DNA from 3 places in the Bartonella silvatica genome. Region 2 is predicted to be linked to each of the others. Evidence: predicted binding sites of a transcription regulator. Region 2 holds the regulator's gene; each other region holds the start of a gene.

Region 1 (4,472 bases), on a different contig from region 2:
TTGTTGGTATTTATTACCAATATAAACAATGATGAATGTCCCTAATGATTTTTTATAAGATATTGAAATAGAAAGTTTCATGATTTGTCCTTTTTACATCATGTAAAAAGCGGGTTCTAGCTTTTTTTATCTCTTTCTCTGTCATGATATGCTCCTATATGGATATTGTGGAGAGGATAATGTGGGGAGAAGGGGGATAGTATGGGAGGAAACAGAGTGGAGGGAGCATGCAGGGAGAATAGTGAGAGAGGAAAATGTGAGGGGGTAAATGTAGAGAAGATCGTGTGTGTGTGGGACCGTGTATGGGGATCGTCTGGAAAGGATAGTGGGGGAGGAATAGTGTGTGGCGAAATGTTGGGGGGAGAGTGTTGAAGAGGTAATGTGGGGGATAATTTGGGTGCGAGGGGTTAAGCTTGGTGTTGTTTCTGCATCACAAAGGCGCATTTTCACATTTTTCTTTTATTCTTTTAAGAAGGAGCAGGGGATTCTCGTTCTCAAAAATCATTTCTTCAAGGGCGATAAATTCACATGCGGTTTTTATCACCTCATCAAAGGTTTCAAAATCGCTTCCTGCTTGAATAATGGCAGGGATTTCCATAACCTCTGCCCACCAGCGGGCTAACTGAAGATTGCGTGGGTGCGCATGTGGTTTGTTATCAGCGCCTAATTTGCCAAAAAACAGATAGTCAACATTTGCTTCTCCAGCAATCATCGCACTATGGCGATCACGCAAATTGCCAAAACCAATGATTTTTTGTGTCTTTTTTTGATTTTGCAGGCTTTCAAGAGCGTTAAGGTCATTTTCTATATGGAAGCCATCTGCTTTGAGGCGTCCGGCAATGCGGCTGTCACCAGAAATTAGCAGAGCGGCATCATTGCCTTGAATATCTTCTGCATAAGTTTGTGTTTGTTTTTGTAAAAACAACGCATCTTCTTGAGCGCCTTGTGAGTCATAGGTGATAACGCAGGAAAAAGATTTCGTTTGCAAGATTTGGCGCAAAAAGCTGGGCGGGATAAGACGTCGAACGTCTAATGTTAAAATGAGTTGAGGAAAATTATAGTTATCAATCGGTTTATTCTTTTGGTCTGTCATACAAAATCCTTAGCTCTTTCAATATAAGCTTAAAATTAAAACTTCATCTTATCAATATTCTTTGCTAATATAAGTGGTTACTTTCGCAATTCGTGGGGAAGATTTATGGGATATGAGGGCGTTTTGAACCATAATACGCATCCTTCTCATCGTGATACACGCATTGATGTCTTTCGTTCTTTAGCCTTATTGACCATTTTCATCAACCATATTCCCGGAACTTTATATGAACATTTCACACATAGAAATTTTGGTTTTTCTGATTCAGCAGAGGTTTTTGTTTTGCTTTCTGGGGTTTCTTTGGGTTTAAGTTTTCATGCGCGGTTGTATAAACAGTCTTTTCTTTCCATTATAGGCAGGCTTTGGAAAAGAGCCTTTAAGCTTTATGGGGCATATCTTTTTACGACTTTTGCAACTTTAAGCCTTTTTGGAATTGCTTTTTTATTATGGCGGGTGGAAAAACTGTTATTGATGAACAATGTAGGGTTGTTTTTTACCCAGCCTGTTACTGCATTTTTGAGCATTTTAAGCTTGGGGCATCAATTGGGCTATAATAATATTTTGCCACTTTATATTGTTCTCATGTTTTTCGCCCCCTTTGCCCTTTATTTGGCGTGTAAACAAAAAATATTGCTGCTTTTGGCTTCATTCCTTCTCTATCTCATTTGCGGATTTTATAAAATTGCTCCTCCTTCTTATCCTCTACAAGGAAAGTGGTTCTTAAATCCTTTGTCGTGGCAATTGTTATTTGTCATTGGCTTGGTCACCACTTTAGCCCTTAAACAAGGACAAAAAATCGCCTTTCAACCGGTTTTGGTGTTTTTGGCAGCCCTCTATTTGCTGCTTTCTTTGTTATGGGTGCGCTTAAATTGGTGGGGAGTTTTGGGGTGGCTTGGGTGGTCTTCCCCCTTGTGGAACTTTAATAAAACTTTTTTAAGTTTGCCGCGTTTGCTGCATATTATGGCGTTGTCATCCCTCATTCTTTGCTTGCCTACTTTGCATAACAGATTTCGGTTCTCTGAGAAAAACCCCTTAACCATTTTAGGAAAACACAGTTTGCCCGTTTTTGTAACGGGGACTGTTTTTGCCATGTTTGGACAAATTTTAAAAACAGTGATGACGGGAACGTTTTTTTCCGATACTCTATTGATTATAAGTGGTATTATGGTGCAGTTCGTGGTCGCTTACTATTATGAAAGACGCCGATCCTTGCAGAAGTCCTTTCTAAGGAAATCTGTCGTTTTATGACCCTATAGGAGGGCATGTTAACCTTATATTAAGAAGCGCGTTGCGTAAAAATTTTAAAAGAGGTACTCAACAAAAAGCATTTTACAGAGCCTAAAAAAGAAACTTTTTCATTCTCATTTCGTTGAGGAACACAGATTTCTGTGTTGATATTTGGAGTATAAAAGCGTGAGTGCACATAAACGTCCCTATGATGAACCCATTGTTATGATTGAGCATAGTGCTTTTGAAAATGCTTTCAATCGTCTCTACGAAGAAACAATGTCCTTAATTGAAGAGACGGCAACTTATATTGATACGCAAGGAAAATTAGCAGCACGTTCTCTTTCAACGGAAGTTTCTGCAATTTATGCCAAAGAAGCTATGTATTTAAGTACACGGCTTATGCAAGTCGCCTCGCAGCTCCTTCTGCTTCGTGCAGAGCGAGAAGGGGAAATGCTCCCTGAGCAAATACAAAAAGAAATTGCAAAGGTATCGCTTCACACACCAACATTAGAGCTAGAAAGTGACCATTGGCAAGAGCTACCAGAAGTTTTTCGGCATTTTGTTGCTCGTTCACTCCGCCTTGAAGCGCGTATGCAATATATGCGCAATATGCACATTGCTAAAGAAGGTGAAGTTGCTCAACCCCTAGAAGAAGAAAATCCTGTCGGGAAACAAATCGAATTGCTTAAAACCGCATTTGGGCGTTTTTAAAAAACGCTTCTAAAAAACTTCACAGTGTATTTTTTAGTTTTCTGTGCGTCTGCTTCCTTAAAATCTATTTTGATTTATCTTTTTCCTTTATTCTGTTTTATTATTTCCTATTCTTTGAGTGTTTTTCCTGCTTAGCCTTTATTCAAGCGGGGAAAAAATATATAGACTTATAACTTATGGCAGAGACGATTCGTATTATAGGCATTGATCCCGGACTACGGCGTACAGGATGGGGCGTTATCGATCTCTCTGGAAGCCGCCTGCAATTTGTTGCGGCAGGCACGATTACTTCTGATGTGCAGTGTGACCTTGCCTCCAGATTATCTCAGCTTCATAAAGGACTTTCAGAGATTGTGCATCAATTCATGCCGCATGAAGCTGCAGTGGAACATGTGTTTGTCAATAAAGATGCGACGGCTACTTTAAAACTTGGTCAGGCGCGTGCTATCGCCCTTCTTGTTCCAGCACAAGGGCATCTTCCAGTTTTTGAATATGCGCCCAATAAAGTGAAAAAATCGGTTATTGGTGTTGGTCATGGTGCTAAGGAACAAATTCATATGATGGTGAAAGTGTTGCTCCCACGTGCCGAATTTGATAGCAGTGATGCCGCTGATGCATTGGCTCTTGCCATTTGCCATAGTATGCATCGTAAGAGTTTGAATGCTTATCATTCAAGGATGAGAGCATGATGGGAAAATTACATGCTCTCCTTGAACATATTTTGGGTGATGATGTTTTTGCATATGCTTATCATACAGTGAAAAAATCGGTTATTGGTGTTCATGGTGTTCAGGAACAAATTCATATGATGGTGAAAGTGTTGCTCCCACGTGTTAAATTTTACAGCCGTGATGCCGCTGATGCATTGGCTCTTGCCATTTGCCATAGTATGCATCGTAAGAACTTGAACGCTTATCATTCAAGGATGAGAGCATGATTGGAAAATTAAAAGGTATCCTTGAGCATATTTTTGATGATCATATCCTCGTGGATGTTCAAGGTGTGGGCTATGTCGTTTTTGTGTCCAGTCGGATGCATCATTCCTTACCTGCTCTTGGTGAGAATATAAATCTTTTTATTGAAACCCATGTGCGTGAAGATGCTATTCGTCTTTTTGGTTTTGCGACAAGAGCTGAACAAGAGTGGTTTTGCTTGCTTCAAAATGTTCCAGGTGTGGGTGCAAAAGTTGCTTTGGCCATTTTGGGCACTTTAGCGCCAAATGAACTTTCACAAGCCATTGCATTAAACGATGTGGCCATGATGAGCCGCGCGCCAGGGGTTGGTAAAAAAGTCAGTGAAAGGATTGTTCGTGAGTTGAAAAGTAAAGCGCTGCCCTTTCATGAAAATGCAGCTCAAAATGCTCCGACCCCTCATTTGGAAATGACACATCAACCAACAAATGATGCCCTTTCCGCTTTGATCAAGCTCGGTTTTGAAC
Region 2 (4,472 bases):
AGTGCTATCGCTGTTTCTTATCTCCTTATATGAGATTTGAGATTCTATAGCGTTAAGGACAAATAATGATGTTCAATCATTATTAGATCAAATACGAGTTTATATACTTTATAATCATCAATCGACGTAAAAAGACGTGGAGAGGAATTGTGTAACATAACCGGTGAATAAAAAGAAAAGAGGCTTTTCACAGTTTTTCATACAAATTTTTGATAAGTTAAATGACACGCATTATTTCAATTTTAACGATAAAATAAAAAAACAGTAAGACAAAAAAATTATAGTTATCAAGATTTTTAGACGATGAATATATGTAAAATGAAATAATACTCCCTTCATGCATTCTCCTATATTATTTCGTGCTTTTTTCGTGAAGTATGAGATTTTTTTAGGTTGTTTCCATATAATACTTATCCCCCTCCCATAACTTAATAAACACTCTATAATGATTTTTAAATATTTTTTAATTAAGAGGTTGTTAATAATTGTTTTGAATAAAAATCTCATTCTTCATATGTAAAGCCACTGACATCCTTACAGAAAACATTACCCACAACTAAAAAAGAGTTGACTTTCCTTATCATCTCTGACTGCATAAAGTTCATAAAAATTTTTGAGATAATGTTATCTTTATCCTTGCCTCATGGTGAGGTAGTACAAATAGCTCAAAAGAATGAAATATTTTATTTGCAAAAAAGCAAAAACAACCTCGTTAGAGAAAAATTTTCCCCCTGCTCCACATAGATAAAACAAAAAATCTGCAATATATACTATCGATGAGAGCGTTACAGTATATAATCTAAAATTCTTTCTAAACTCTGAATTTAAAAAGATACAAGCATCTCTGCACAACAATATATGAAAAAAGTAAGTCAACTGAAAACACAAGACCAAAACATCTACATTGATGTCTGATGACAATTTGCTGTTCTACTGAGTTTATTTAAATATGGTGAGCGCGCAGGGATTCGAACCCTGGACCTACTGATTAAAAGTCAGTTGCTCTACCAACTGAGCTACGCGCTCCCACACAAACCACCTGCAGGAAGTTGAGTGGAACATACGGCTCACTTTTCATTTGGTCAATAGTTTTCGAAAAAAAATATTATTATTAGGTGTAGTTATCAATATTTTTCTCTTTTTTCTCCCTTTTGAGCGTAAATAACAAGAATATTTCAACAAAAAATGCACTATAGACTCTGAAGTTTATATGAAAAAGTGATTATCTCAACTCTATCATAAGCGAGAAGAATGCATAAAGTGATTCTAACTGTGCACCTAAATCCTTGTCCTTTATAGAGAGCTAACTTTTCCCTAAAATAAATTTCTGAATCTGACTTCAGATAAGGTCGCTCATTTAAAATGTAAAAATATCACTCAATTATATATAATTATTATTAATATAAATAAAAAACTATTTTTAATAAATACATTTAAAATAAAAATATAGCAAACTACTTTAATTTATATATTAAAATTTTATAATGTTTACAGATACCTATATTTTAATTCTTTTTACTGGAATATTGAATGCTAACATGTAAACAATACGAGCTACTCTTGTTTATTCATAATCATATGAAAGAAACTGGTATCCCTCCTTCTTTTGACGAAATGAAAACTGCATTAGAACTTTCTTCAAAATCTGGCATTCATAAACTCATGGTAGCCTTAGAACAAAGAGGCTTTATACGCCGCCTGCCAAACCGTGCCCGTGCAGTAGAGGTCATTCGACTGCCAGAGAAAATAACATTTAACCTGTCTTTAGCGCGTAATATTTCTCCAACTACGATAGAAAGAGATAAAAGAAAACTATCAAAAAATTTTGATACGCCTGATTCTGCTGAAGAAGAAAAACAGATTACTATTCCTATTATGGGACGCATTGCTACGGGAGTGCCTATCTCCGCTATATTACAACAAACAAATACACTTTCTTTACCAAAGGATATGATTAACTCAGGTGAGCACTACGCTTTGGAAGTAAAAGATGATTCCATGATTGAGGCTGGTATTTTTGATAAAGACACGATCATCATTAAACGACAAAACACAGCAATATCAGGTGAAATTGTGGTCGCACTTATTGATAGAGAAGAAGCAACATTAAAACGTTATAGACGCAAAGGAGCTGCTATTGTATTAGAAGCTGCAAACCCTCACTATGAAACACGCATATATAGATCTGAACACATACAGATACAGGGGGTGCTTATCGGACTTATTCGAAAATATTAAAATTTTCTGATATCCTCCATATCTTAATCAAGAAATTATTGCGCATTTTTTATAGTATGTCACTTACATGAGTAAAATCATGAAATATTGTGTGGTATATATCAAAAATAAAGTTTATTTTGAGCTTTAATAAAAAAGTAAAAAAATTAATCATCATAAAATGGCAGAATTTATTACGGAGAATCCCTCCTATTTGTTTTATCTCTCTTGTCTATCAAAAAACACTGGCAGTTTCTGAGCTGATTATTACAAAATTGAGATCCGAAGATGATGAAATCTTATACAAACACCAAAGTGCTACTCCTGTTATTGTGAATACGAATAGGCTTTCTTGATTTTGCACGAAAAGAGTCACGCACCAATATTGATAAAGCCCTCAAAGAAAATGAAAAAGTTATTATAACTGGATATCTTTGTGCTGTTCTCGATGTTATTCCTCAAATACAGCCAAATTTACTAACCATTACAAACCTATGAAAGCCTCATACAAGATATTCATACCGTCATTCCTCCATTGCATAACCCTTTTACCGATTTATTCCCCTTATAAGGTATTTTTTACACCTCATCGCTATATGCTTACTTAACAATTTTTGAAGAATGTTCAATCAATGCAGTTTTTGTATTACCCCTATTCTGCGCAGCAACCTTACTTTATATTCTATCAATTAAGGTTTTTCGCGAAGCTGAAAAGTTTGTGCAGGCAGGTATAAAAGAGATTATGGTTATTTTATAAGATACGAGTGCTTACGGCGTTGATATAAATATCTTGAAAGCGTTTGGAAAAACCATACAGTAGAAACAAAATTTTTTATTTTTGTCGTGAATTAAGGAGATATCCATATATTAATCTACCCTTATTTTCATGTTGATACCGTAGTTGAGTTTATGGCTAAGATAAAAAAATCTTTCTTATGGACATCCCTTTTCAAAATACCTCATAACTATTTTACACGACATGAAATGTCAGATTCTATGGAAAAAACAAATCGTAGAATTAAAAAATGGAAAAAAATTTGTTTAGACCTCACTTTACGATCAACATTTACTGTTAACTTTCCAAGCAAAACAAATGAAGACTTCATATATTCCTCAACTAGCTAGAGGAGTCCAAAATTGAACGAGCTGAATGCTTTAAATATGAAGAAGTAAAAGGTGCTGTCACAAATAATCTAGGCTTAGAAAAAATTTCTAAAGAAGTAAAAAAAATCGATGACATCGCTTTATGATAAAACAACAGCAAAGCTCTACTCAACTTTTTTAAGTTGGAAAAAGATTCTAGGTTTTGATCGATAAGAATCAGAGAAAAAGGGCGTTTTTTTCAAAATCACGGAATTCTGTTTTTTCGACATGTATCGATTCTTGATTGCAAAAGATTATCGTTAACATAATTCCTCAGAAATAGACGGTGTTGTATATATCACCAAAATATCTCCACTACGTGTTGGTGAATTTGTTACCGTAAAAATTGAAAAATCAGATACTTGCGATCTCTATAACATTACAGTTTAAAGATAAGACTTAAAAACATACTTAAAAATTAAATTTTATAATAAGCTTTTAAAATCAAAAATTTTTTTATCGAGTAAATGACCTGGACGAACGTTTGTTAAAGCGCGAATCATTGTATCTTTACGTCCTGGCATTTTTTTTTCGATATCTTTTAGCATTTCTTTCATAATATTACGTTGTAAACCATCTTGACTACCACAAAGATTACAAGGAATAATGGGAAACTTCATCACTTGGGAAAACTTCTCCATATCTTCCTCGGCAACATACACAAGAGGACGTAAAACAAAAAGATCTCCCTCGTCATTTTTAAGCTTTCCAGGCATACCGGCTAATCGGCCACCATGAAATAAATTCATGAAAAACGTTTCTAAAACATCATCTCGATGATGTCCAAGAACTAATGCTGAACATCCCTCTTCACGTGCGATACGATATAAATGACCACGCCGCAACCGAGAACAAAGCGAACAATATGTCTGCGTATAAGCTAATTTATCTGTAACAACAGAATAGGTATCCTGATATTCAATGCGATATGGAATATGATAAGAATTTAAAAAGTCTGGAAGAATATGTTTTGGGAATCCGGGCTGCCCTTGATCAAGATTACATGCGAGAATTTCAACCGGTAAAAGACCGCGCCATTTTAAATCTAAAAGAAGTGCTAATAAACCGTAAGAATCTTTTCCCCCCGATAAGGCAATAAGCCATTTTTTTCC
Region 3 (4,472 bases), on a different contig from region 2:
TAATAAATCCGCTTCCCCAAGTGAATAACCAGCAAGCACTTGAGCAATCTGCATGACTTGCTCTTGGTAAACAATAACCCCTTGCGTTTCTTTAATCAGATAATCTATTTTGGGGTGAATAGAAGCAGTTTCCTCCTCCCCATGTTTGCGTGCATTATAAGTTGGAATATTCTCCATAGGACCAGGACGATAAAGCGCAACAAGAGCAATAATATCTTCAATCCGGTCTGGTTTCATTCCAATGAGCGCTTTACGCATTCCAGAGCTTTCAACTTGAAATACGCCAACCGTTTCACCACGTGCCATCATGGCATAGGTAATATCATCATCTAGAGGGATATTTGATAAATCTATTTTTATCCCTTTTCGTGCGACAAAATCTACTGCCATTTTCAAGACAGTCAGTGTTTTTAACCCCAGAAAATCAAACTTTACCAATCCAGCTTGTTCAACACATTTCATATTAAATTGTGTCACAGGCATATCGGAACGAGGATCACGATACATTGGAACAAGCTCTGAAAGCGGACGATCACCGATAACAATTCCAGCTGCGTGAGTCGACGCATGACGATAAAGTCCTTCCAACTGAAGTGCTATATCTAATGTACGCCCAACAACAGGATCCTTTTTCTTTTCTTCTTCAAATTTAGGTTCATCCTTAATAGCATCAGCCAATTCAATCTGACTTCCCGGTGTAGCAGGAACTAATTTTGTCAGATAATCGACCTGACGATAAGGAACTTCTAAAACGCGTCCAACATCACGCAACACTGCGCGTGCCTGTAATTTACCAAAAGTAATAATTTGAGCGACCTGATCGCGACCATATTTTTTTTGAACATAATGAATAACCTCTTCACGTCGTTCTTGACAAAAGTCGATATCAAAATCTGGCATAGAAACGCGGTCTGGATTAAGAAAACGTTCAAAAAGGAGAGAAAAGCGCAATGGATCAACATCTGTAATCGTCAATGCATAAGCGACAAGTGAACCAGCACCCGAACCACGTCCAGGACCAACAGGGATATCATGAGCCTTTGCCCATTTTATGAAATCTGAAACGATGAGAAAATAGCCAGAAAATTGCATACGTGTAATAACAGAAACTTCATAATCAAGTCGCTGCTCATAATCTGCAACTGCATATCCTTCTGCTAGTCCAATTGATTCAAGCCGCATTTTCAAACCAGCTTTAGCTTGATTTAATAATTCATGATCTTCCACTTTTAAAGCAAGGTTTGCATCAACAGACTGCTCCATGAAACGAGGCAAAATTGGTTTGCGAATTGGCGTAGCAGTATGACAACGCAATGCAATTTCAACGCTGTTCTCCAAAGCTTCTGGAAGATCAGAAAATAATGCAATCATTTCATCTTGTGATTTCAAATAATGATCTGGCGTCACACGTTTACGCTCTGGATTAGAAACAATTTGTCCTTCGGCAACCGCCATCAACGCATCATGTGCTTCATACCCTTCCCTATTTAGAAAAAAAGCTTCATTGGTAGCAACAAGAGGAATTTCATATTTATACGCCAATTCAATAAGAATAGCTTCTACGTTTCGATCAAAAGAGCCATGGCGCTGTAACTCTACATAAAGGCGATCACCAAAAACTTTTTTTAAATAAATTAAACGTTCAACAGCGCGTTCTGTTTTATCTTCTGCCAAAGGAAAGTTGATAGGCCCTCCCTTACCACCAGTCAAAGCAATAACTCCTTCACTGTGCGATGACAGCCAATCGGCTTTGATATGAGGAGGATCCGTATCACACTTATCAAGATAAGCACGACTAACAAGACGAACTAAATGAGCATAACCAACATCACTGGCTGCAAACAAAACGAGAGAACAAAAGTCAGAAGGGCGAGACCATTTAGCAAAATGTTGATGATGTTCTTCACCATAAAAATCAACAGTAAGCTGACAACCAATAATTGGCTGAATCCCATGAGAAAAACAATATTGTGAAAACTCCAACGCACCAAATAAATTATTTGTATCGGTAATAGCAATAGCTGGTGTATAATCTGAAATCGCATGTTGAATAATTTGTGGGATTTTTAAAGCTCCTTCAAGTAATGAATAAGCAGAATGTACCCTCAAATGAACAAAGCGAGGAAAAGATTTCTGGTCATCTCGTATTTTAGTCTTATCTTTTGCCACTCTCAAATTTCTCACAACTAATTAAATGCTACACAGCATCCCCTATCTGCCCCTCTAAGGAAACCATTGTAGCTTATCACACCCTTAAATCTATGAATTTAGCGCTCCACATATTGGCAAGACATTGCAATTTTATCTCTCTTTATAAGAGAGTTCTATCAAGAAAATATCTCTATTCACAGTAAATAAATACATCAAAATAAAAAGAAAAAATCGAATAGAATCATTACAAATATTACCCCTCTTTTTTATATTTTTTTATCTCATGCGTTCTTTAAGTGTTGATATTTCTAATAAAAACTTAAAATGTAAAAGAGGTGGTTTTGTCTTAAATATTAATGTATTCTCAAAAAACTCTTTATAAAGCACTGGAAAAAATAAAAGAAGAAAGCCAATTTTCCTTATGCCTCCACGCCTTATTACACCTCTTTTTAATTCTATACGTACTCTTCCTGGGGTTACACCTAAAGTATGTGGTTTATTATCAAAAATTTTAAATAGTAATCCTACTCAACATGAGCCTACCCTTATTGATCTACTTCAGTTAATGCCCTATTCCGTTGTAGATCGCAGAATATGCCCCAATATTGCTTGTGCACAAGAAGGAATCACGACAACTCTTGAAATTATCATTGATAAACATCAACCACCACCAGTGGGCCGTAATCGCTTACCCTATCGCGTCATGGCACATGATCCAACAGGAAAAATGAATTTAGTTTTTTTTCATGCTCAATCCTCTTGGCTAAAAAAACAACTCCCGATAGGAAAAAAAGTCATTGTCTCAGGTAAGGTTGAATGGTTTAATGGATACCTTTCCATGGCACATCCAGATTATATCGTACCGAGTGAGCAATCAAATCAGATTCCTTTGATCGAACCCATTTATCCTTCTACTGCTGGATTATCCGTAAAAATACTAAAGCGTACCATACAAAATGCTCTCGATTGTATTCCTCTTTTGCCAGAATGGATAGAAGAAGACGTCAAAAAACAACACAATTTTGCTTCTTTTCCAGTTGCTTTACGTCGTATCCATAGTCCCATTGACCCCGATGACTTAACTTTAGAAAGTACGGCACGCAAACGTCTTGCCTATGATGAATTGCTTGCTTGCCAATTAGCTCTTGGTCTCATACGTTTACAAACAAAATCTCTTTCTGGAATATCTCGACCACCAACAGGGGTTTATACTCAGAAATTACTGGAAGCCATCCCTTTTCAACTGACAAGTGGACAGACAAAAGCAATACAGGATATTGCAAAGGATCTTTCTTCACCAGAACCGATGTTAAGACTTCTCCAAGGAGATGTAGGAGCAGGAAAAACCATTGTTGCCCTCACAGCAATGACACAAATTTCTGAAAATTCAGGGCAATCAGCTTTAATGGCCCCGACAGAAGTTCTTGCTCGGCAACATTTTGCAACAATCGCACCTCTTGCTGAAAAAGTCGGATTAAAAACAGTCCTTTTAACAGGGCGAGAAAAAGGTAAATTACGTACAAATATTTTAAATGATATTTTATCAGGGCAAGCCTCTATTATCATTGGAACTCATGCCCTCATACAAGAAAGCGTTTCTTATAATAATCTTGCTTTAGCCATTATTGATGAACAGCATCGTTTTGGCGTACATCAACGCCTTGCCCTTACAGAAAAAGGTCATAAACCTGATATGCTTGTAATGACAGCAACCCCGATTCCACGTACACTTGTTTTAACAGCTTTTGGTGATATGGATGTTTCTCAAATTACAGAAAAACCAATCGGTCGACAGTCCATTACAACAGCAACACTTTCTTTAAAACGTATTAATGAACTCATAGAACGCGTTGCTGTTGCACTTGAAAAAGGAGAAAAAATTTATTGGATTTGCCCTTTAGTGGAGGAATCTATCGCTCTCGATCTCACTTCAATCGAAAGTCGTTTTTCTATCCTCCAAGAGCGGTTTGGAACACGTGTTGGTATAATCCATGGAAAAATGTCAACAGATGAAAAAGAAGAAGCTATGACATCTTTTAAATGTGGAAATATCCGTATTTTGGTTGCAACTACAGTCATTGAAGTGGGGGTAGACATTCCGGATGCTTCAATTATCATTATCGAACACGCGGAACATTTTGGTCTTTCACAATTACACCAATTGCGTGGACGTGTCGGACGAGGAGAAAGAAAATCCTCCTGTATTTTACTCTACAAAGAGCCGCTCACAAAAATGGCGGCAACACGCCTTAATATCATACGGAGTACAGAAGATGGTTTTAAAATTGCTGAGGAAGACTGGCGTCTCCGAGGAGAAGGAG

Evidence for each region. The regulator LexA, encoded in region 2, represses DNA repair genes until DNA is damaged. The targets are predictions, from matches to a motif close to TGTTCNNNNTGTGTTCNG.
Region 1: ruvC (crossover junction endodeoxyribonuclease RuvC) is a predicted target of LexA. The motif match lies at 3,143-3,160, and genes of this name have one in related genera.
Region 3: dnaE (DNA polymerase III subunit alpha) is a predicted target of LexA. The motif match lies at 2,438-2,455, and genes of this name have one in related genera.

The regions. Positions count from the first base shown of each region.
Region 1 is NZ_JBEPLI010000001.1:395,123-399,594, forward strand. Features, by position in the region: gene ABID23_RS01615 (thiamine phosphate synthase) at 431-1,093, opposite strand; gene ABID23_RS01620 (OpgC family protein) at 1,199-2,341, shown strand; gene ABID23_RS01625 (DUF1465 family protein) at 2,507-3,034, shown strand; gene ruvC (crossover junction endodeoxyribonuclease RuvC) at 3,211-3,723, shown strand; partial or broken gene ABID23_RS01635 (crossover junction endodeoxyribonuclease RuvC) at 3,768-3,971, shown strand; gene ruvA (Holliday junction branch migration protein RuvA) at 3,968-4,472, shown strand, end outside.
Region 2 is NZ_JBEPLI010000016.1:11,895-16,366, reverse strand. Features, by position in the region: tRNA gene ABID23_RS06275 (tRNA-Lys) at 951-1,026, opposite strand; gene lexA (transcriptional repressor LexA) at 1,531-2,238, shown strand; partial or broken gene ABID23_RS06265 (ribosomal protein S12 methylthiotransferase) at 2,421-3,750, shown strand; gene ttcA (tRNA 2-thiocytidine(32) synthetase TtcA) at 3,786-4,472, opposite strand, start outside.
Region 3 is NZ_JBEPLI010000010.1:8,598-13,069, reverse strand. Features, by position in the region: gene dnaE (DNA polymerase III subunit alpha) at 1-2,169, opposite strand, end outside; gene recG (ATP-dependent DNA helicase RecG) at 2,573-4,472, shown strand, end outside.